DNA from 3 places in the Halorhodospira halophila SL1 genome. Region 2 is predicted to be linked to each of the others. Evidence: riboswitches for the same ligand, from Rfam matches in the RefSeq annotation. Region 2 holds a riboswitch; each other region holds the start of a gene.
What was found. Region 2 has a riboswitch for cobalamin ahead of HHAL_RS06855 (ABC transporter substrate-binding protein). Riboswitches for the same ligand answer to the same signal wherever they lie in the genome.

Region 1 (7,685 bases), 640 kb from region 2:
CCGAGGAGCTGCGCGCCGCCAACGAGCGGCTCAAGGAGCTGGACCAGCTCAAGGACGAGTTCGTCTCCATGGTCAGCCACGAGCTGCGCACGCCGCTGACCTCGATCCGCGCCTTCGGCGAGATCCTACTCAACAACCCGGAGATGGACGCCGATCAGCGCCGCGAGTTCCTGGAGGTGGTCGTCCGCGAGAGCGAGCGGCTGACCCGGCTGATCAACCAGGTACTGGACCTGTCCAAGATCGAGAGCGGCTCGGCCCAGTGGCAGCTGGAGGACGTGGATCTCTCGCGCCTGGCCCGGGAGGCGGCGGAGTCCACCCAGCAGCTGTTCACCGACCGGCAGACGCAGCTGCACATCGAGATCGCCAGCGACGACAACGCCATCAAGGGCGATCCGGACCGCCTGATGCAACTGATCATCAACCTCCTGTCCAACGCCGCCAAGTTCACCGAGCCCGGCGAGGGGCAGGTGTGGCTGCGCCTGGAGAAGGGCCGCGGCGACACCCTGCGCCTGTCGGTCACGGATAACGGACCGGGGATCAGTGCCGAGGATCAGCGGCGGATCTTCGACAAGTTCCACCAGATCTCTCAGCAGCAGGCCGGCAAGCCCAAGGGCAGCGGCCTGGGGCTGGCCATCTGCCGGCTGATCGCCGACGCCCACTGGGGCACGCTCTGGGTCGACAGCGAGCCCGGCGCCGGCGCCAGCTTCGTCTGCAAGCTGCCCCGCGCCGGCGGCGAGCACTGCAACGTCACCGGGTACGTGGCGTTCTCCGAGCGCGGCCCGGCACCCCCTGAGGAGGAGCCGTCGTGACCCGCCCCGAGGCCGCCGCCTTCCGACCCGCCTGGTGGCTGCCCGGCCGCCACGCCCAGACCGTCTTCCCGGCGCTGCTGCGCACCCCGCCCCGGCCGCCGCTGACCCCGGAGGTCTTCGAACTGCCCGACGGCGACTTCCTGGAGCTGGCCTGGGGACCGCCCGGCCAGGGGCTCGCGATCATCGGCCACGGGCTCGGGGGGAGCAGCGACTCGGCCTACGTCCGCGGGGTGGTGGCCGAGCTGGCCCGACGCGGCATCGGCTCGGTGGTGATGCAGTCGCGGGGGGCCGGGCGGCACCCCAACCGCCATCGGCGTTCGTACCACGCGGCCGCCTGGGACGATCTGGAGGCCGTGGTCGCCGGCCTGGCCGAGCGCGACCCCCACCGCCCCCTGGCGGTGGTGGGTTTCTCGCTGAGCGGCTCGATGCTGCTCAACTGGCTGGCCGAGCGCGGTGACACCCCGGTGGCACGGGCGGTGGCCGTCTCGGTGCCGTTCGAGCTGGACCGCTGCGCCGACGCCCTGGAGCGGGGCTTCGCGCGTGTCTACCAGGCGTACCTGCTGCGCCGGTTGCGGGTCATGGCCGCGAACAAGTTTGCCGCCCGGGACGACAGCCCCGTCCCGGCGGAGCGGATCCGGCGCATCCGCCGCCTGCGCGAGTTCGACAACCTGCTCACCGCGCCCCTGCACGGCTTCCGCGACAGCGCCGACTACTACCGGCGCGCCAGCTGCCGGCAGCGGCTCAGCGCCATCCGCCAGCCGACCGCCCTCCTCCACGCCGCGGACGACCCCTTCGTGCCGCCGGAGACGATCGCGGAGACCGCCGAGCTCGGCCCGGGTGTCACCCTGGAGCTGCAGCGCCACGGCGGGCACGTCGGTTTCGTCGAGGGGCGCCAGCCCGGACGCCCGGGCTACTGGCTGGACGGGCGGATTGCCGACCTCCTCGAGGCGGCCCTGGGCAACCCGCCCGCCGGCGGCTAGCCCGGCACCCGGCTCAAAAGCGCAGGGTGCCGGTCACCCGAACGTCCCGGCCGGGCTCGTCGCGAATCTGCCACTCGTCGTTCTCCTCCACCGCCAGGGAGGTGTGCTCGGCGTACTGCTCGTCGAAGAGGTTGTTCACCGCCAGCGCCAGGGTCAGGCGGTCGTCGGCCCACGGCTGCCACTCGGCCTGCACGTCGTGGAGTTGGTAGCCGTCGCGCTCCGGCTCGTCGTCGGGGACGTCGGTGTGATCCCCCACCCAGGTGAGCGTGTAGCCCAGGGTCAGGGTCTCGTGGGCCGCCCAGCGCTGATCGAAGACCAGACGGTCACCGCCGCCCCCACCCAGGCGCCGGATCACCCCCACCGGGTCGCCGTCGTCGTCCACGGCCTCGGCGCTGAGGAACGAAAGCCGGGCGTCGTAGGGGCCCACGCCCCAGGCGGCGCGCAGTTCGTAGCCGCGCAGGCGGACCGGATCGGGGCGGTTGCGGACGCCCCCAACCAGCGGGGCGTCCTCATCCCAGAACGCGTCATGTCGCCTATCGGGCGGCAGGTTGTGCTGGTGCGGTGTGCCCCACGGGTCATCCCGCTCAACACTGTTTTTGATCCGCGTCTCGAAGAGCGTCGCCTCGAAGTCGAAGCGGTCCCGGGCCGTGATCAGATCCCGCCCCTGGTAGCGCAGGCCGCCCTCGCGCCGGCGGGACTCCTCGGCCTCGAACGGCTCGCCGTCATTCAGATTGGTCTCTTCGTCGTCGATGTAGGCCAGCCAGCCGATCGGCAGGATCCCGGCGCCACTGACCGCCTCGCCGTAGCCGGCGAAGGCGGTCCACCCGGCAGTCAGGTCGTACTCCGCACTGAAGTTGGGCGAGACGGCATCGCCTTGGAGGGTCTCCTCCTGCAGGTCGGTGACATAGTCGTCGTAACGCAGCCCGGCGGAGAGGCGCAACCGCTCCCAGGCCATGCGGTTCTGCACGAAGGCGCCGAAGTTGCGCGACTGGTGACTGAGCCTCGAGCCGCCTCCGTGGGGGTCGCTGCGCCCGTCCTCGGTGTAGTAGTCGAAACCGGCGGTGAGCCGGTGACGGGTCGGCCCGGCGTCCAGGGTGAAGGTGTTGCGCAGGTCGCCGCCTTGCTCGACGGCGCGGGTGGTGGTGTTGTCGTCCTGGCGTTCCAGGCGGTTGTCGTTGCGGTAGACCCGGGCCTGCCAGTCCACGTGGGGGTCGGCCGGGCGGTAGCGGTGCTCGGCGGTCCAGGTGTCGCGGCGCTGCTCCTGGCCCACCGGGTCTTGGCGTGTCGTCTCGCTCGGATCACCGAAGTCACTGCCCCAGGAGCCGTAATGGTGATCCCCCTCGAAGGTGTTGCGCTGCACGCCGAGACGCAGCTGATGGCCCGATGCCGGCACGCGGCTGATGCGCGCCAGGTAGTCGCGATCGCGCCCGCCGGAGTACGGCATGGTGTCGCCGCCGCCGACCCGGTAGTCGTCCCGGTTGACCGCACCGATATGGGCCAGGGCGCCCCAGTCGCCGCCCAGCCGGCCGAAGGCGGTGGCCGAGCCGCGCTCGGCCTCGTCGGCGCTGGCGTAGCCGGCGCGCAGGCGGGCCCCAGTCTCTTCGTCGGGGTCGAGCAGATCCTGGGCGTCCACCGTCTCGAAGCGCACCGAACCGCCCAGCGCACCGGGGCCCTGGTCCGCCGCCGGACGCGGGTCGAGATCGGCCGCCCGCAGCAGATCCGGGTCCAGACCGGTGAGGCCGCCGCGGTGCTGGTGGAGGTCCCGCCCCTGGCGGGCCCCGTCCACGGTGACGTTGAGGTTGTTGGACTCGACACCGCGCAGGTAGAGCCGCTGCGCGTTGCGGCTGCCACCGCCGACCCCGGCCGAGGCCTCGCCGCGGAAGATCTCGGCGCTGCTCGAGGCCTGGCGGCGCTGCAGGGCTTCGCTGGCCACGCCGCGGCCCAGGGGATCGCCGCCGGCCTCGATGCGCACCGGCGAGAGGCTGGTGGAGGACGCGTGCTCATCGCCCTCCTCCGCGGCCCCGGCCGGTACCGAGACCGCCGCAGCCAGCAGGGCGCCTAACAGGCGCACAGCCGTTGGTTCATGGGTGTTCATGGTCAGCGCTCCTCGTCTTGCGACGGGCGCTGGCGACTTCTGCTGGGGGAGGCCCGACGACGAAACGCCGCCGCGCCAGAAGGCGGGTCAGACCGACTGTTGCCCCCCAGGCGCGCCGCCCGCACGCCGTTTCATGGGTTGCTGTGGGCCGGTCTCCGGGCTCGTGGGGGGCGCTGGACGCGCCGGTGCGGACCGCCTTCCCACGAGGGCCGCCGGATGACGGCTGTCTCGCAGTGGCCTGTGATCCGCAGGCCCCACCTACCGTTGCGGGGGCAGCGCCGGCTTCACTGCAGCGAGGCAGCTGGACCGGACTTCCCGTTTAACCCGCCGACGATCCGATCTCGCCGACGGGCACCCACATCGAAGGGGCGGAGTCTAGGCGGGCCGAACGGGCGGTTGCAAATCGATGAGCCGGACAGTTCGTCGCAGCAGACAGTCCTCGTACCCCCGTCGGGGAGGAACCACGGACGGGACGAGCGCCTAGGTCGACGGCCGCGCAGGTACGCCCAGCGCCTTTAACCAGCCCGGCTCGAGGGCCTGCTCCAGGGTGTCGGCGAGCCGGTCCAGCTCCGCCTCGATGCGCGCCTGCTCGTCGCCGCCCTCGCCCTCCAGGGCGAACCACTCCACCAGCAGGGCACGGCGGAACGGTCCGCTGTCGAACAGCCGGTGGAGGTAGCTGCCGAGCACGCGACCGTCATCGGAGCGCGCCACGAAGGGGAAGAGCCCCTCTTGGGCGCCGGTTACGCCGTGGTGGATCTCGTAGCCGGTGACCGCCACGGGCGCCGGCCACTCGGCGTGGCCGTGCACCTCGGCGAGCTGCTTGGTCGGCGCCAGACGGGTGTGCACCGGCAGCAGACCCAGCCCCGGTGCGCTGCCGCCGCCCTCGACGCCTTCCGGGTCTTCGATGCCCTCGCCGAGCATCTGCAGCCCGCCGCAGAGGCCGACCACCCGACCCCCATAGCGGCAGTGGCGATAGAGCGCCTCGGCCATGCCCGACTCGCGCAGCCAGGCCAGATCCGAGAAGACGTGCTTGGACCCGGGCAGGACGATGAGATCGGCGCCGTCGAGCTCCCGGGGCTGGCGGGCGAAGCGAACGTGCACCCCGGACTCGGCGTCCAGGGCGTCGAGATCGTCGTGGTTGCTCATCCGCGGATAGGCCACCGCCACCACTTGCAGGGCGCCGCCGGAGCCGCGCGGCCCGGCCATCCGGTACGGGGCATCCTCCTCGGGCAAGTGCAGATCGGGCACGGCGGGGACGACGCCGATCACCGGCACCCCGCCCCGGGCCTCCAGCTGGGCTGGCGCCTCGCCGAGGAGTTCGGGGCTACCGCGGAAACGGTTGATGATCAGCGCCTCCACCCGGCGCCGGTCGGCGTCGTCGAGCCACTCCAGGGTGCCGAGCAGGGAGGCGAAGACCCCGCCGCGATCGATGTCGCCGACCAGCCAGACCGGCACATCGGCCGCCTCGGCAAAGCCCATGTTGGCGATATCCCCCTGGCGCAGGTTGGGCTCCGCCGGCGAACCCGCCCCCTCCACCAGCACCACGTCGTAGGCGGCGCACAGGCGCTGGAAGGACTCGAGCACCGGCGGCAGCAGCGGCTGGCGGGCCTCGCGGAAGGCGCGCGCCTCCAGCCGCCCGGTGACGTGGCCCTGGACCACCACCTGGGCGGTGCGCTCGGCCTCGGGCTTGAGTAGCACCGGGTTCATGTCGGTGTGCGCCGGCAGCCCAGCAGCCAGGGCCTGAAGCCACTGACCGCGCCCGATCTCGCCACCGTCGGCGGTGACCGCCGCATTGTTGCTCATGTTCTGCGGCTTGAACGGCGCCACGCGGACGCCGTGGCGGGCGAGCAGCCGGCACAGCCCCGCCACCAGCGCCGTCTTGCCGGCGCCGGAGCAGGTGCCCTGGAGCATCAGGGTGCGGGCTCTCACCACTCGATCCCCGGCTGGGCGCGGACCCCGGCCTCGAAGGCGTGACGGGCCGAGGCGATCTCGCTGACCGTATCCGCGGCGTCGATCAGCGGCTGCGGGGCGTAGCGCCCGGTGACTACCACGTGCTGCCCGTAGGGCCGCCGGGACAGATCATCGAGCACCTCGCCAAGCTCCAGGTACTCGTAGCGCAGGACGGTGCACAGCTCGTCGAGCACCACCAGCGACGGGCCCTGCTCGCACAACCACCCCCGGGCAGCCCGCCAGGCTGCCTGGGCCGCCGCCACATCCCGCTCGCGATCGGCGGTCTCCCAGGTGAAGCCCTCGCCCATCACCTGCCAGTCCACCCCGGGCTGATCGCGGAAGAAGGCCTCTTCGCCGGTGGCCTGCCGTCCCTTGATGAACTGCATCACTCCGGCCGTGCGGCCGTGACCGAGGGTACGCGCGACCATCCCCAGCGCCGAGGAGCTCTTGCCCTTCCCGGAACCGGTGAGCACCAGCAGCACACCCCGATCCTGCTGGGCGCGGGACCGGCGCTCTTCCATCACCGCTCTCTTGCGCTCCATGCGCGCGGCGTGGCGTTGCGGATCCTTCGCATCTTCACGCATCGCTTCTCTCACCTCCTTACCTTCGGGGGACCACCGGGCACCGGCGGCAGATCGACGTAGCCTAACGACTGAACAGGCCGGCGACGACCTCGGGAGCCGAGGGGAAATAGGCGTGGAAGTAGGTGGCCGTCAGCGACCCGACCCGATAGACCGCCTCGGCCGGGCTGCCACTGCGCCGGGTGGTAGACTCCGCCGGCTCCAGGGCGGTCTCCAGCCGGGAGTGGTGGAAGGTGTGGCCGCGCAGCTCGCCGTCCGGTCGCGCCAGGCTCTGCAGGCCGATCCCGGTCAGGCGACCGGCCATCTCGACGCGCCCGGGCAACAGCCCAAGCATCGGGTGCGTCACCCCCTCGCCGTCCACCAGGGACTCGGCGCAGTACATCAGCCCGCCGCACTCGGCGAGGATCGGCTTGCCGGCCTGGTGGTGCGCGTGGATCGCCGCCCACAGCCCGCTGTTGGCAGCCAGGGTGGCGGCGTGGAGCTCCGGGTAACCGCCGGGTAGCCACAGGGCGTCACAGGCCGGCAGCGCAGTGTCGTGCAGCGGCGAGAACGGCACCACCTCCGCCCCCATCGCTTCGAGCAGCTCCAGATTGCCACGGTAGATGAAGGCGAAGGCCGCATCCCGGGCCACGGCGATCCGCTGACCGACCAGCCGTCGCGGCGGTGGCGGCAACGGATCGGCCTCCAGGGTGACCGCCGGGGGCAGTGCACCGAGCCCGGCATCGGCCAGCACGGCCGCTGCCGCATCCAGACGCGCATCCAGGTCGGCCACCTCGTCGGCCTGGACCAGCCCCAGATGGCGATCGGGCAGATGCATGGCGTCGTCGCGGGGCACCGCCCCCAACCAGGCCACCCCCTCGGGCAGACTGCCGGCGAGCATGCGCGCGTGGCCAGGGCTGCCCACCCGGTTGGCGATGGCGCCGATCACCTGCACATCCGCGCGGTGCCGGGCCAACCCACCGACCACGGCGCCGAAGGTCTCGGCCATGGCGCGGGCGTCGATCACCAGCGCCACCGGCAGACCGGCCAACGCCGCCAAGTCGGCACTGGAAGGGTCCCCGTCGAACAGCCCCATGGACCCCTCCACCAGCACCACGTCGGCCTCGCGGGCCGCGGCGGCCAGGCGGTCGCGGCACTCGGCAGCCCCGGTCATCCACGGGTGGAGCTGATACACCGGAGCCCCGGAGGCCCGTTCCTGGATCATCGGATCCAGGTAGTCCGGCCCGTGCTTGAACACCCGCACCCGCCGTCCGGCGTTGCGGTGCAGCCG
Region 2 (7,685 bases):
CCTCGACCCCGCGGTAGAGGGCCAGGGGGGTGAAGCCCTCCCGGCGCAGGTCGGGGCGGCGCTGGAAGATGTAGCCGCGGGTGATGGCGGTGTCGAATTCCGGGTGGAACTGCACGCCCCAGGCGTGTCTTCCCCAGCGGAAGGCCTGGTAGGCGTCGTGATCGTTGGCGGCCAGCGTGACGGCCCCCTCCGGGAGTTCCAGGACGGACTCCTCGTGGGTGACGTGGGCCGGGAAGCGCTCCGGCAGGTGGGCGAATAAGGGGTCGTCGCCGGCCGGCGCCAGGCGCTGGACCGAGACCGTGCCGATCTCCCGGCCCCGTGGGTTGGGTCCGGCGCGTCCGCCCAGCGCGTGGGCCAGCAACTGGTGGCCGTAGCAGATCCCCAGAATCGGGATATCCGCGTGAGCGGCCCGGGACAGCCATTCGGCCGCCGCCTCGCTCCACGGCTCGCGATGGGAGACCATTGCCGGCGAGCCCGTGACGATGATTCCGGCCGAGCGTAAAGGGTCCGGCAGGGAGGCGGGGCCGTCAGTGGCGTCTACGGTGCGCCAGGGCGTGCCCCCCAGGCCGGCGCCGATCCAGTCCTCAAAGTCGCCCTGCCAGCGCAGAGGGGGCAGGGTGCGTCCGGTCTTGATGACCCACACCGTCTCGGCGTAGGTGGTGTTGTGCTCGCTCCTCATGCCGGAAAGCTCCTTATCGGCAGTCTGCAATCCCGTAGTGGTTCTCGCGGTGGGTTTCTACCGAGCCAGGCGGTTGCGTCCGCCCTTCTTGGCCCGGTAAAGCGCCTGGTCGGCGGCCTGGACGACGTCGTCGGCGCTCGCCGAGGTGGATTCGGGCTCGGCGACGCCGATGCTGATGGTAATCCGGGTCTCCTGCTCACCCCGCTGGCCCGAGCGTTCGCGACTGCCACGCTTATCGTCCGCCGGCCGGTCGGCGCTGCGCAGGCGAAACGGGGTGTCGGCGATCGCCTGGCGCACGGCCTCCAGTGCCCCGACAGCCTCATCCGGGCTGCGGCCCGGAAAGACCACGGAGAACTCCTCACCGCCGTAGCGGAAGGGCCGGCCGCCTGCGCCGACACGGCCGATATTTGAGGCTACACGGCGCAGCACCTGGTCGCCGATCTCGTGCCCGTAGGTATCGTTAAACGCCTTGAAGTGGTCGATGTCCATCATGGCGATGGTGTAGCGGCCGCTCAGCCCCTGCGTCAGGGTGTCCATAGCGCGCCGGTTGGGCAAGCCGGTGAGCCCATCACGGAAGGCCATGCGGTGGGCCTCCTGCAACACGGCGAAGAGCAGCAGGTGGAGGGCGACGACGGCCAGCAGGGTAGGCAGCACCAGGCTCCCGTGGCGCATCAGGCTCAGCTCCAGGCCGACGGTTGCCGTGACCAGCGCGCTGAAGGCGCCGATATGGGGCGGGTTGGGGTGGAGCAGGGCCCAGGAGAGCAGGCCGGCAACGGCCAGGACGCCGAGCAGCAGGCCCTGGTCGGGTAGACTGCTCCAGCTGCTGACGGCCGCAGGCAGGAAATGCGTCGCCGCCAGGGCCTCCAGCCAAGCCGGCTGGTGGCGGAAAAGGCCCAGCACCAGCAGGACCTGCAGCACCAGGGCCGCGCAGCGCCACAGCCCATCCCGGCTTAGCAGACCGCGTTCGTCGAGTAGCGCCAGGATCAGGATATTGATCGGCAAGAGGATGGCAGCGGCTGTGACGCCGTGGGCAGGTGAGGGCGCTACGCCCAGGCCAGCGATCGACAGGCTGATGACCGCCGCCTGGAGGGCCAGGTTGGCGCGCCGGTAGAGCAGCGCCAGCACGGCCACGAGGCCGCCCCCGACGCCAAGAATCTCCAGCTGGTGGGCCTCCAGCAGCGCGACCGCGGGGCGCGGGAACGGGGCGTTGAGCACGAGGATCCAGCCTGCCAGGGCGGCTAGCACCAGCAGGTGGAGCAGCCAGGCGGAACTGAGCAGGCGTTGTAAGGCGGCCATTCGGTCTCCGTCGCGGCAGCGTCAGGGCAGCCTAGGAATCGTAGCCCCACAGCGAGGCGAGCTGGAAGCGCTGCGTCAGCTGGTGCGTGGGCTCCAGAGAGGCGACGCTGGGCATGTCCGTCTGGCTGGTGTCCCGGTAAAGGGGGCGCGCCGTGGGCTGGCCGTTGGCCTTGATCAGGACCGCCACCACCGGATTGGCCCCGCGATGGCCGCGGTGGATGACGACCCCGCGTTCGCCGCTGTCCAAGGCGACAAAACTGCCGGCCGGGTAGATGCCGATGGTCTGGATCAGCCCCGAGAGGATATCCCGGTCGTAGATCTCTCCACTCTGATCCATCAGTTCCAGCAGGGCTTCCCGGACCGCGGTGGCGGGTCGGTAGACACGGTTGCTGATCATCGCCAGGTAGGTGTCGGCGAGGGAGAGCAGTCGCGCTCCCCGGCAGATTTGATCTTTGCGCAGGCCGTTGGGGTAGCCGCTGCCGTCGAGGCGTTCGTGGTGTTGGGCGACGACCTGGATCCAGGTTGTATCCTCGACCCCGGCGGCGGAGAGGCGTTCGACCGAACGTATCGGATGCTCTTCCAGATCCCTGCGCTGGTTGGCGTCGAGCGGCGTAGTCTGCTGGGCCAGGCGATCCTGGGTCTCGAGCATGCCGATGTTCGCCGACAGGGCAGCGAGGACGATGGAGCGTCGCTCGCTGTCCGGGATGCCCAGCTGGCTGCCGACGACGTCGCAGAGGACCGCCTGGCGGATCGGGTGGCGGATGGAGTAGGCAAACGCCTCATCGAGGTGAGCGGCACCGATGGCGGCATCGGCGTCGCGCTCGACCAGGTCGCCGATGCGGCTGGCCAGGTGGTCGAGGCGGCGGAGGAAGCGCTCGTTGTCCTCGCCGACCCATTTGAAGGTCTCTTGCAGCGCTCGGGAGATCTGATAGATCAGGTCGAAGGGGTTGCGGAAGGCGGCCAGGGCCAGCTCGCGACGCCTCGAGATCCCGCCGGTGTCCTCGCGTCCGGCAGCGACGTGGTAGGGGGTCCGGCCGATCTGCAGCAGCCGCTCCAGCTGCTCTCGGGAGCGCAGGATCGATCCGCGCCGCAACAGCAGATGGCCGTAGGCGTCCTCAATATCATAGGGGACGGGCTTACCGACCACCAGGTCGTTCGGCTGCACGGTGGCGCGCTTGGTGGGGATGGCCCGCTGATTCATGGTCTCTGACTCGCTACCGTGTCGAGGCATTCTATCAAGGAATACGCGGGTATACTCCGGCGTTCAAGGGGTGATACTCGCCGAGTCGTCCGAGGCTGCGTGGAGGTGCAGTGTTCCTGGAAGCGTTGATCTTCGTCGTTACGCTGGGGGGGATGCTGCTGATCGTCGGCTATACGATGGTCACCGGCATCTCGCCGCTGCCCTCCAGTCGCTTGGGTCATGAGCTGGTTCGGGCGGCGCTGCCGGCGGAGCTGGAGGGCACGGTGGTCGAGGCCGGTTCGGGGTGGGGTGGCCTGGCCCGCAGCGTCGGGCGCAGGTGCCCGCGGGCCAGGGTCATTGGCTACGAGCTCTCGCCCCTGCCGTGGCTCTTCGCCTGCGTGCTGCAGTGGCTGTGGCCGGTGCCCAACGTCGAATTCAGGCGCCGCGATCTGCGCCGCGTCTCCTGCAGCGATGCCGCCGCGGTGGTCTGTTACCTGCACCTGGAGGCCATCCGCGAGCTGGAGCCGCGATGGCGGGCGGAGTTGCCGCCCGGTGCGCTGGTGGTCAGCAACACCTTCCGCATACCCGGTTGGCGGCCCAGCGCGATCTACCAGCCCCCGGTGCGGTTGGACGCCCCGGTCTACGTCTACCGGATCCCGCAGGCCTACTGCGGCCGCGTCGAGGCGCGCAGCTAGCTCAGCGGACCCCGTGACGGCCGCGGATCGCTTCGATCTCGACGCTTCGGCGCAGAAAGGCCGCCACGCACTCGGCGCACAGCTTCCCGGCCGCCGCTTCGGCGTGCAGGGTGTCGGCGGCCTCGGTAAACCCCCAGGGGCGCTTGTAGGGGCGTTCGCTGGTCAGGGCGTCGAAGACGTCGGCTACGGCGACGATGCGCCCCTCCAGAGGGATCTGGTCGCCGCGCGCACCGGTCGGGTAACCGCTGCCGTCCAGGCGCTCGTGGTGGTAGGCGACGATATTACGCATGATGGCCGCGCGTCGGTCCTCGCTGAGGCCCAGCTCCTCGGTCATGGCCAGCACCATGGCCACGCCGCGGCTGACGTGTTCGCGCATCTGCGCGAACTCCTCCTCGGCGAGTCGCCCCGGCTTAAGGAGGATGCCGTCCGGGACGGCGATCTTGCCCACGTCGTGGACCGGCGCGAACTGGTAGACCATCTCGATGTATTCGTCGCTGAGGGGGTGGGTCTGGGCCAGTTCCAGGGCGATGAGGCGGCTGTACTCCGCCATTCGTGACAGGTGTCCCCCGGTCTCGTCGTCCCGCGCGCGCCCGAAAGCCATGGCCGTGCGTGCCGCACCCCGGAGGGTCTGCGTAGTGCGGATGGAGGTGATTGCCAGCAGGCGACCCAGGTCGATGTACGGCGCTAGCTGCTTGACGATCGGGCCCTGGAAATAGCCGGGCTGGCGGGAGTTGAGGAACAGGAAGCCGACGAAGGTCTGCTCGTGGTGCAGCGGCAGGATCATCCCGGAACGTAGACCGCTCTCGCGGATGCTGGCGGTATGGCGGCGGGGGCTGGGGTGGTCCTGGTAATCGTCGATGATCCGTACGCCCGGTGCCTCGGCGAGGGCACGCAGGGTGGGGGTATCGGCCAGGTTGGTCTCGTAACGATCCAACGGGCTGGGTGCATCGCCGCCGGCGCCGTAGGTCTTGAGCCGATCGGCGTCCGGCTCGTAAATGGCCACGGCGATGCGGTGGACCGCACCGTGGGGCAGCGCCTGGTTGATATGGGCGCGCAGTCGTTCGAAGCGTTCGCTGAGCCGTAGGTGCGGCTCCTGGTCGCTGAGCGGCAGGACATCGAGTGCCCCGGTTTCGGTGGCATCGCCACAGAAGGACGGAAGGTGTGCCTCTTTGCCCATGACATCTCCGGCGGGGGGTCGGGAGGGGTCGCGGGCGTCCATACCCTTAACGCGCACTTGGGAATCCTGCCACAAGGGGGCGGTCCGTGGCTATTGACCTCGTCGCCCCGCCGCGTTGACAGGCGGCAGCGCCCGCCCGTAGAGTCCAGCCTCCCCAGGTGACCCGGCAGTTGGATCCATGCCGGGGCCGTCCGTTCGGTGTAAGGCCCGTGCGGCGCCACCGCGGACGGTCGGGAAGTCGGTGCGCACTGTGCCCTGCGCGGGCGCAGGCAAGTCCGGCGCTGTCCCCGCAACGGTAGGCGAGTGCGGGCGCTGCATCGCCACTGCATCCACGGTGTCCCCGGCACCCGGTGCGGGAAGGCGCGGCGCTTGGGGCTGGGGCCCCGCTCGCAAGCCCGGAGACCGGCCTGGGGGCCGCAGCCACACGGCGGGGAACCGTGCGTGGCGGTGACGGTCGTTGCATCCGCGCCCCGGCGCGCCCGTTTCCGACCCGCCCCCCCGCATGGCGTACCCGGATCCAGTGACTGGAGGAGCCATGCAGCGTCATCCGTGCATCGCGCTCGTCGCGGGGATCGGTTTGATCCTCGGCGGGTGCGGAGATACCCCCAACGACGAAAGCCGCGATGGGCCCGCGCAGGATACCCATGAGGTCGAGGATATGCTCGGCCGCAGCGTGGAAGTTCCGGAGGCGGCGGAGCGGATCGCCACGGTCAATGTCGATGCCTTCCGCATGGCGCTGCACCTGGGTGTCGAGGATCGCCTGGTCGGAATCCCCAGCGACATGTTCGGCTCGCGCTTTTCCGAGGCCAAGCCGATCGAAGTCCGCGCCTTCGGTCGCCTGGACGAGGTGGCCATGGTCGGCGGCGGCCAGCCCGGGTCGGAGTTCAGCGCCGAGCGGGTGCTCGCCACCGATCCGGATCTGTTCATCTACTGGGCCTTCAGCCGCGGCGACGACGACGAGGCGATGGCCGAGCAGGCCGAGCGCTACCAGCAGCAGCTCGGCGTCCCCGTGGTCGCGGTGAATACCCTGGGCCGCGAGCGGGCCTCCGAGGAGGCCATTGAGGCGCAGATCGAGCAGGCCTATCGGCTGCTCGGCACCGTGACCGGTCGCGAAGAGCGGGCGGAAGAACTGCTCGATTTCTACGATGCGACGGTCTCCGAGGTGCAGGAGCAGGTCGCCGACGAGGAACCGCCACGGATCTACCTGGCCCACCGGCGCAACCTCTACAACCACGTCTCCTTCTACTTTCCCGTCGAGCAGCTGGGTGCCGAGCTGGTGACCGCTGGTCGGCCCGGTGGTGACGGCGAGGTCAGCGCCGAGGAGCTGGTGAGCTGGGATCCGGCGCACATCTTCCTCCACACCCCGTCCCGGGCCAGCCGCGTCGCCCGTGACGAGGTCCTGGATGATGAACGGCTCTCCGGGGTAAAGGCCGTCGAGGCGGAACGCATCCACCGCTTCAAGGGCACCTACATGGGGTGGGATCTGGCCACCGGGCTGATCGACCTGGTGCACATGGCCCGGGTGCTCTACCCGGAGGCTATGGCCGACGTCGATCTCCGGGATCGCGGTGAGGAGATCCTGGAGGTCTTCTACGGCGACCCCGGGCTGTACGATCGGCTCCAGGAGCTCAGCAGCCTGGACGATGACTGAGTTGACCGCCGATAGCGCCTCCCGGCCAGCGCCTCCCGGCGGGCTGCTCGATGATTACGCGCGGGCGATCTGGTGGAAGACCCTGATCCTTTTGGGCCTGGCTGCGGCCCTGGTGGCGACGTTCGTTCTTGGCCTGGGACTCGGCCCCATGGGGATCCCGCTGAGCGAGGTGGTGCAGGCGGTGCTGGGTCGGCCGCTGGGGGCGTCGTGGGTCAGCGCGCAGACCGAGAACGTGGTCTGGAACATCCGCCTGCCGCGCCTGGCCACCGCCGTCGTGGCCGGCATGGGGCTGGCGCTCGGTGGGGTGATCCTGCAGAGCCTGCTGCGCAATCCGATGGCCTCACCGTTCACCCTGGGGATCGCCTCCGGCGCCTCGCTGGGGGCGGCGCTGGCGATCATCTTCGGGTTCTCGGCCTTCGGCGTCTACGGCATCGTCGGCAATGCCTTCCTCTTTGCGATGGCGGTGTCGCTGCTCATCCTGCTCATCGGGCAGTGGAAGGGGGCGACGCCGATGAGCCTGATCCTCGCGGGGATCGCCCTGATGTACTTCTTCGGGGCCACCACGACGCTGCTGATCTACTTCGCCGACGCCGATGCCACCCGGGAGGTCATGTTCTGGAGCGTGGGCAGCCTCAGCCGTGCCGACTGGGAGAGCTTCGTGTTCATCACGGTGGCGTTGACGGTCACGCTGCCGGTCTTCCTGTGGAAGAGTGGCGACCTGAACCGACTACTGCTCGGTGATGAAACCGCCACTAGCCTGGGGATTGCCGTCGGGCGCCTGCGCATCGGACTGATGTTCCTGGTGGCGCTTCTCGTGGCGGTGACCGTCGCCTTCACCGGTGGGATCGGCTTCCTGGGGCTGGTGGCGCCCCATCTGGCCCGGCTCCTGATCGGTTCGGATCACCGTTTCCTGATCCCGGCTGCAGCGCTGATCGGCGCACTGCTGCTGGCCCTGGCCGACTTGGTGTCGTTGCACGCCTTCGCTTCGGTGGTGCTGCCGGTGGGTG
Region 3 (7,685 bases), 660 kb from region 2:
GCTGCGCGTCGGACGACGGCCGATGGCGGACTCGGAGGAGCGGGTGGAGGAGCCGATAGCGGACTCGGAGGAATCGCTGCTGCGGCTGCTGCTGGCCGAGGCGGACCGCTGCTGCTGGCCGGAAGAACGCTCGGAACGCTCCTGGCTGATCTGGCGGCGGGCCTGGGCCTCACGCTGCTCCTTGGCCTTCATCTCGCTCATGCGCCGCGCGGACTGCTCGACCACGTCCTGGGAGAGCAGGCGCTGGTCGCCCAGGGACTTCACCAGGTCCTGAGTGCGGCGCGGGGCCAGGCGCTGGGAACTGGTGGCCATGTGCTCGTACAGACGACGATACGCCTTGGTGACCTCACCCATGATCTGGGCGGTCTGCTCGAAGTGCTGGTCCACTTCACTGCGGACGTTGCGCACTTCCTCGCGGTTGCGACGGGCCACGCTCTCGGCGTCGCGGATCTCCTGGGTGTTGGGCGACGAGGCGCGCCCGACGTAGGCACCCACAGCGGCGCCGACCACGGCACCGACGACGAGTAGCAGGATAGGATCAAACGCTTCCATACCGGACCTCCCGATTAGTTCATCGGCTACTTTGTACCAAACCAATTGTTGCGCGGAACAGGGTGCGCGCTTATACCGCGAGCCCGGCCGCGACGGCCCCGGCCGAGCGCTCCGGACACCATATACGCAATCACTCAGCGTATCATCCCGCATAGGTTACAGCGTCGCGGGTTCGCGGGGGAGACCGCATGTACGGGTGGCTGGAAGCGGCGGCTCCGATCAGTGGGTTCGGCTGGGCGGGGCTCGCCCTGGGGGCACTGCTGCTGGCCCTCGCCCTCGGGCTGACCGTTGCCGGCGGGGCGGCGCTGCTGCGCGGTCGTCTGCTCCGTGGTGCCTCGGGGCTGGCCGGTGGGCTGATCCTGCTCGGCGGGTTGGGGACCGCCGGCGCCCTGGCACTGGGTGTGCTGGCCTACGAGCGGCTGGAGCAGGAGCGTCCGGCGCTCGCCCTCCACTTCCAGCAGGTGGATGAGCAGCGCTACGTCGCCCGGTTGGCCTATCCCGACGGGGGGACGGTCGCTCTGCCCCTGGCCGGGGATCAATGGCAGGTGGATGCCCGGGTTCTGCGTTGGAGCGGGTTCGCGGCCCTGCTGGGGCTGGAGACCCGCTATCGGCTGGAGCGGATCAGCGGTCGTTACGCCGATCTGGAGGCGGAGCGCGCGGCCCCGCGCACGGTGCACGCCCTGGCGTCTCCCCAACGGGGTATCGATCCGTGGCTGCTGGGGCAGCGCCACGGCGATCGCCTGCCGTGGGTGGATGCGGCCTACGGCAGTGCCGCCTATCTGCCCATGGCCGACGGCGCCGAGTACCGGGTGGCGGTGACCCGCAGTGGTCTCGTTGCCCGACCGGCCAACGCCGAGGCCGAGGAGGCGGTCCGCCGCTGGTAGGCCTCAGTCCCGGGCCCAGCCGGCGCGGCCAACCCGCTGGCCGCGGCGGTCGAAGAGGAGGACCTCCACCTCGCTGCACGCCGGGTCGATCAGGTTCAGGGCGGTCTGCTGCGCCTCCCGCGCCACCGCGTCCCCCAGGGGCAGGCCGGCCGCCTGCGCCCGATCGAACGCCTCGGCCACCGTGTTGGCGGTGGCCATAACCTCCCGGCAGGTGGCGTCCGCGCCGAGTCGTCCGGCGGTCTCGGCCAACGCCGCCAGATCGGCCTGCCCGCGGCGCGAGTGTACATCCAGGAAGCCCTGGGCGAGCTTGGTGATCTTGGCCACACCGCCGGCGATGGTGACCCGCGGCACCGGATAGCGGCGCAGGTACTTGAGCATCCCGCCGACGAAATCGCCCATGTCGATCAACGCCTCGTCGGGGAGTTGGTGGTAAGCCTGCACGGCCTGCTCCGAGGTGCGCCCGGTGCTCCCGGCTACGTGCTCGATGCCGGCGGCGCGGGCCACGTCGATGCCGCGCTGGATCGCGTCGATCCAGGCGGCGCAGGAGAACGGCACCAACAACCCGGTGGTGCCGAGCACCGAGAGCCCGCCCTCGATCCCCAGGCGCGGGTTGAGGGTCTGCGCTGCCAGGCGCTCGCCGTCCTCGATGGCGAGCTCCAGTGTGACGTCCGTCGGGGCTGACAGCGCCGCGGCGGCCTCAGCGATGCCCTGCTCGATATAGCCCCGCGGCCCGGGGTTGATCGCCGGCTCACCGGCCGCGACGGGCAGGCCGCTGCGCCGCACGGTACCGACCCCGGGGCCGGCGCGGAGCTGCACCCCGCGCCCCGGGGCCCCGGGGCGGGCGGTCACCGAGACCAGCGCGCCGTGGGTGACGTCGGGATCGTCGCCGGCGTCCTTGATGACGCCGGCCCGCGCCCAGCCGTCGCCGCAAGCGTGAACGGCCAGGGCGAAGGCCGGGCTCCGGTCCCGCGGCAGGCGGATGGTGACCGGGTCGGGGAAGCTGCCGCTGACCAGGCCCGTGAAGGCCGCCCGCGCCGCGGCGGCGGCGCAGGCGCCGGTGGTCCAGCCCCGGCGCAGGGCGGTGCCGGCCTGTTGATCAGTCGGCTGGGAGGTATCCTCGCTCATGCCTAGAAATCATACCGCACACCTGCACGGGCGAAGCGCCCGGGGTCGGCTCGAAGGGAGGAGTCGTTGCCCTCATCCAGCAGGTTCTCGATACCGCCCTGGAGCCTGAGCCCATCCCAGGCCGCAGGGGCATACGCGACATCCAGGCCGGTGAGGGTGTAGGCGCTGTCCCAGTCGTCGCCAACGCGCACTTCATCCACGTATCGGGTGCGTAATTGCACCTCCAGCGGGTCCGTGGGCGTCCACAGCGCCTTGGCTACCGCTGTCCATTCAGGCGTATCGGTGAGGGTCTCCCGGCTGTCGCGGTCGATGGCGTCGAGGTAGGTGGCGGCCAGCGTCAGCTCGAGTTGCGGGTCGAAGGCGGCGCCGAGCTTGAGCTCGGCCCCCTGGGCGCGGGCGCTGTCGACGTTTTTGAAGGTTTGGTAACCGTTCCCCGGTGCCCGCCCGATGCGATCATCGTACTCGGTGTAGAAGAGTCCGATGTCGTAGAACGCCGTGATATCTCTTTGCAGATTCAGGTCGCCGGCGATGCCGAACTCGTAGTTGCGGCTGCTCTCGGGATCGAGTTCGTGTGTCTCGTCCTTACCAACATCCGGGTCAATGACGTAGGCGCCGCGAACTTCGCGCCCCTGGCCATCTTCCGTATCGACGTAAAAGGAGCGCAGCTCGGGCAGCTTGAAGCCTTCAGCGTACTGGGCGCGCAGTCGGACCTCGGGGGCCAGGCGGTAAACAGCTCCGGCCTGAAGCGAGGTGCTGTCCGCCTCCGTGGAGGTCTCGTCATGCCGAGCGCCGTAGACCAGATCCAGGCGGTCCGTGGCTTGCCACTCGTGCTGCAGGAAGCCGCCGCCTACCCACTGGTCGTGCTCGGGTTCGTCTTCTGGCTGGAGGTCCTGGTAGATCTGCTGCTTGTGCTCGAGGCCCGTCAGCACGGTGTGGCGGGGCGCCGGCTGCCATTGTGCCAGGAAGTCGTTGACGCGCTCGGTGAAGGTCGCCTCGCGGAAGCCGAAGTCTCGATCTGCTGCGTCCGAGGCGAAGTCCTGCGGAGCAAGGTGCGACCGGACACGGTCAAACTTATAATGGCTCTCGTAGGCCTGGTAGCGCAGCTCCAGGTTTTCGGTGGCCAGCCACTCCGCCGTCGCCGCCAGGTCGCGCCGGTCGCTCTCCTCGGTCTCCACAGCTGCAAAGTCTTCAATATTGCCCGGGCCGCTGCCTTGGACGAGGCGCTCTTGCCGCTCCTCGGTCAGGAAACCGGCTTCGAGATCGATATGGAAGCGATCGGTGAACCAGTGGGTCACTCCGCCGCGGAGGGTGTACACATCGGCGGATGGGCGGAGATCCCGATCGAAGGTCTGGGAAGATGGAGCGCCACCCTCGTCGGGTTGAGTGGTTGTCTCCTCCGAGTACGCCTCGCGCTCGAGGGCGTCGGCGAAGAGCCGAAAGCGCGTATCTTGCGTGCCACCGCCCAGGTAGAGGCCCCCTTGGTACTGCTCACCGCCCTCCGCGTCGGTTGGCGTTCCGGCCTGGGCGGAGACGCCGCCTTCCAGGCCGGGCTCCGGCCGCCGCGTGATCACGTTGATGACACCGGCCACAGCGTCCGCCCCGTAGACCACGCTGCCGGGCCCCTTAACGATCTCGATACGCTCGACATGGCTCACCGGGATCCGGTTGAGTTCGTTGCTACGGGATGAGGTGCCGGCGATGCGGCGGCCATCGATGAGATAGAGCATGTCATCGCGGTTGCCGCCGCGGATGGAGAAGGTGTTGCCGTCTACCCCGGTGTAGATGCTCGACTCTGCCTGAAGCGCCTCATCGAGCATGGCAGCACCGCTGCGCCGGATGTCGTCTCCGGATAGGATCTCCGTGGCCGCCGGTGTCCGCTCCACCTGGCGCTCCGTGCGCGTGGCTGCGGTGACGGTCAGGTCGGGGAGGACGGTGGGGTGTTCCTCGGCCGATCCAGCCTTCGGTGTTGCCATCAGGGGGAGGGCCGCGGCGCCGCTCAGCAGCGCCCTGGCGATGGGCTGTCCTGTAGCCATGCTGACTCCTCTGCGCACCGCCCGTGCGCGATTGCGGTTGCGTGTACCGCGGGGAGTCAGTGGGGCGGGGTTCGGCTAGCCGAGGCGACGCCCGGCAGGATGCCGCGCGCACTGGAGACCGATCCCGGCGCACCGCCTCCCGCGGTCTTCCGGTTGGCCATGGGCCGGTCTCCGGGCTTGTGGGGCGGAGGTGAGAAGACCTCCGGGCGGCAGACTGCCTTCCCGCGGATGCCGCCCAGGGGACGTGCGATCCGCAGTGGCTCTCGGGGTCTGCCGCCACCCACCTACCGTTGCGGGGGCAGCGCCGGACTCGCCGCTGGGTGCGGCTGAACCGGTCTTCCCGTTTAACCCGCGAGGCGGAGTGGCCTCGGCGGGCACCCATTGGCGGGTCGGACGTTAGCAGGCGAGCAAATTAGATTCAATGAATCCATGATGCAGCAAAGCGTCACCAGCGCCCTTGAAGGTAGCTGCGGAGCCACGCCAGTGCGTGCCCGACGTCGGTGGCCACCTCCGCCTCGGGCGGGTCCGGCGGGCGCTCGACCATCACGATCCGGGCCCCGCAGTCCCGAGCCGCATCCAGCTTGCTGCGGGTGGCGGCCCCGCCGGCGTTCTTGGTGACCAGGGTGTCGATGCCGTGCGCGCGGAGCAGGCGGCACTCGTCGGCGTAACGGAACGGCCCGCGCTGGAAGAGCAGTTCCGCCCCGGGCGGGGTCTGCGCCGGCTGCTCCAGGCAGCGGATCCAGTAGCGGTGGTGGGGTGCCGCGCAGAAGGCCGGGACCTCCTGATTGCCGATGGTCAGCAGTACCCGGCTCGACTGTGGCCCCAGCGCCTCGGCGGCGGCGGCCATGTCGGCCACCCGATGCCACTGCTCATCCGGCCCCGGCTGCCACGCCGGCCGGCGCACCGCCAGCAAGGCTGTCCCCGTTTGCCGGGCGGCCGCCGCTGCGTTGGCGGAGATGCCGGCAGCGAAGGGGTGGGTGGCATCGACCAGGCAGTGCACGCCGTGCTGCTGCAGGTACGCGGCCAGGCCGACAGCGCCGCCGAAGCCGCCGCGACGCACCGGCAGTTGAGGTAGCCGTGGGTGGCGGGTCACCCCGGCCACGGAGTAGACCGCGGCGATCCCGGGCTCCTGCTCCAGCGCTTGGCCGAGCGTCAGCGCCTCGCCGGTGCCGCCGAGGAGCAGCACGCGCAGCGGCTCAGGCGTCATGGCGGCGGCGCACAGGGGCCCGTAGTGGCGGGTAACAGGTCATGGCGTCTCGGCAGCGGCTCCAGTGGTCCGGGTCGGTGGCGGTTTGACGCCGGTGAGCGAGCTGCCTAGAGTACCAACTTCCTCAGGTGCCCCGCGCGAGCAGCGGCGGGGTGAAACGGGAAGACCGGTACAGCCGCACCCAGCGGCGAGTCCGGCGCTGCCCCCGCAACGGTAGGTGGGGGGCGGATCAGAAGGCCACTGCAAGGCGTCGTCGTTCGGCGGCGGGCCCTGCGGGAAGGCGATCCGCCCGGGGTCACCCGACCCCACCCACGAGCCCGGAGACCGGCCTGAGGGAACCCAGGTGCCGCGGGAGGCGGCAGACCGGGGCAGGCCACCGTTTGCCGGGCGCAAGCGCGAACCCTTCCCCCATCCCTGTCTTCCTCCCTGCGGTGTAACCGGACCGACGCGCGTGCGGGTGGCGCGCGGAAGGGAGGAAAGCATGCCCAGCAACACCACCAGCCGGGTCGCCGCGGGTGTGGCGGCCGGTCTTGCCGTAAGTGCCGGCCCGGCGATCGCCGATACCGACGGGGAGTCCGCACAACTCGCGCCCCTCGTGGTCACGCCAACTCGAATGGCCCAGACCGTCGATGAGTCCCTGTCCTCCGTCTCCGTCATCGACCGCGAGCAGATCGACCGCCAGCAGCCTCGGCAGGTCTCGGATCTGCTGCAGGGTCAGGCGGGGTCGAGCCTGACGACGTCGGGTCCGTTCGGCAAGAGCACCAGTCTGTTCATGCGCGGTACCAACTCTGACCATACCCTGTTGCTGGTCGATGGGGTGCCGATGAATTCGGCGACGCAAGGAGGGGCCGCCTGGCAATATCTGCCTCCTGCCGAGATTGACCGCATCGAGGTGGTGCGCGGGCCGCGCACCAGCGTCTACGGCGCCGACGCCGTCGGCGGTGTGGTCCAGGTCTTCACCCGCCAGGGGGAGGAGGGCCCTCCGCGCTTCCGTGCCTTCGGCGGCGCCGGGTCGTTCAACACCCACGAATTCGGTTTGGGTGTCTCTGGCGGGACTGCGGCTAGCCGCTACGCCCTCTCGGCCAGCCACTACGAGACGGACGGGATCAACGTCCAGGACGGTGAGGGAGATGAGGACCCCGACGGCTTTGAGAACACCAGCTTCAGCGGCCGTTTCAGCCATCGGCTACCCGGCGGTGCCGAACTCTTCGCGACGGGGTTCCGCTCAGAGGGTACAAACGAGTTCGACGGGACAAGACTTGGCGAAGAGGACTGGACGGATCACTACTTCCAGGCCCTCCGTGGCGGCGTCCGCGGGGACCTCACCGAGCGCTGGTTCAGCGAGCTGGCGGTCTCCCAGGCGAAGGATGAGCAGGATAACGTCGATAGCCGGGGAGAGACATGGCAGTACACTGAACGCCACGAGGTAAGTTGGCGGAATGAGCTGTATTGGGGCGCCGGGCATGTCTGGGCCTTTGGCGGTGACTGGCGAGATGAGAAAGTCGACACCGCCGACGATTATGACGAAACCAGCCGGTACAACGCCGGTGCGTATTCGCAGCTCGAGTTGGATTTAGGCCGACATGACCTCGGTGCCAGCCTGCGTTACGACGACAACGAGGCTTACGGTGACAACGTGACCGGTCAGGTCGCCTGGGGCTTTGACGCAACGGATCGACTTCGGCTGCGTTCGAGCTACGGCACGGCTTTCAAGGCGCCGACATTCAACGACCTGTATGCACCTGAAAACCCGAATTGGTTGCTTGCCGGAGGAAATACGGACCTTGAGGCCGAGACGTCCGCTTCTGCGGAGGTGGGTGCACGCTGGCAGGTCAGAAGGGGCTATGTGGATGCAGCGCTGTTCCGGACGGACATCGACAATTT

Region 1: linked by a shared signal. The riboswitch ahead of HHAL_RS09635 (TonB-dependent receptor domain-containing protein) and the one ahead of HHAL_RS06855 (ABC transporter substrate-binding protein) in region 2 are both predicted to bind cobalamin.
Region 3: linked by a shared signal. The riboswitch ahead of HHAL_RS09735 (TonB-dependent receptor domain-containing protein) and the one ahead of HHAL_RS06855 (ABC transporter substrate-binding protein) in region 2 are both predicted to bind cobalamin.

What each region holds. Positions count from the first base shown of each region.
Region 1 is NC_008789.1:2,098,149-2,105,833, forward strand. Features, by position in the region: gene HHAL_RS09625 (sensor histidine kinase) at 1-809, shown strand, start outside; gene HHAL_RS09630 (hydrolase) at 806-1,789, shown strand; gene HHAL_RS09635 (TonB-dependent receptor domain-containing protein) at 1,803-3,884, opposite strand; cobalamin riboswitch at 4,014-4,258, opposite strand; gene HHAL_RS09640 (cobyric acid synthase) at 4,365-5,813, opposite strand; gene cobO (cob(I)yrinic acid a,c-diamide adenosyltransferase) at 5,810-6,418, opposite strand; gene HHAL_RS09650 (cobyrinic acid a,c-diamide synthase CobB) at 6,480-7,685, opposite strand, start outside.
Region 2 is NC_008789.1:1,461,841-1,469,525, reverse strand. Features, by position in the region: gene HHAL_RS06880 (glutamine amidotransferase) at 1-679, opposite strand, end outside; gene HHAL_RS06875 (GGDEF domain-containing protein) at 737-1,975, opposite strand; gene HHAL_RS06870 (HD-GYP domain-containing protein) at 2,007-3,176, opposite strand; gene HHAL_RS06865 (class I SAM-dependent methyltransferase) at 3,287-3,850, shown strand; gene HHAL_RS06860 (HD-GYP domain-containing protein) at 3,852-5,027, opposite strand; cobalamin riboswitch at 5,259-5,432, shown strand; gene HHAL_RS06855 (ABC transporter substrate-binding protein) at 5,563-6,678, shown strand; gene HHAL_RS06850 (FecCD family ABC transporter permease) at 6,671-7,685, shown strand, end outside.
Region 3 is NC_008789.1:2,121,126-2,128,810, reverse strand. Features, by position in the region: gene HHAL_RS09760 (ZapG family protein) at 1-552, opposite strand, end outside; gene HHAL_RS09755 (hypothetical protein) at 741-1,436, shown strand; gene HHAL_RS09750 (cobalt-precorrin-5B (C(1))-methyltransferase) at 1,440-2,561, opposite strand; gene HHAL_RS09745 (TonB-dependent receptor plug domain-containing protein) at 2,564-4,594, opposite strand; cobalamin riboswitch at 4,740-4,991, opposite strand; gene HHAL_RS09740 (cobalt-precorrin-6A reductase) at 5,040-5,801, opposite strand; cobalamin riboswitch at 5,911-6,148, shown strand; gene HHAL_RS09735 (TonB-dependent receptor domain-containing protein) at 6,283-7,685, shown strand, end outside.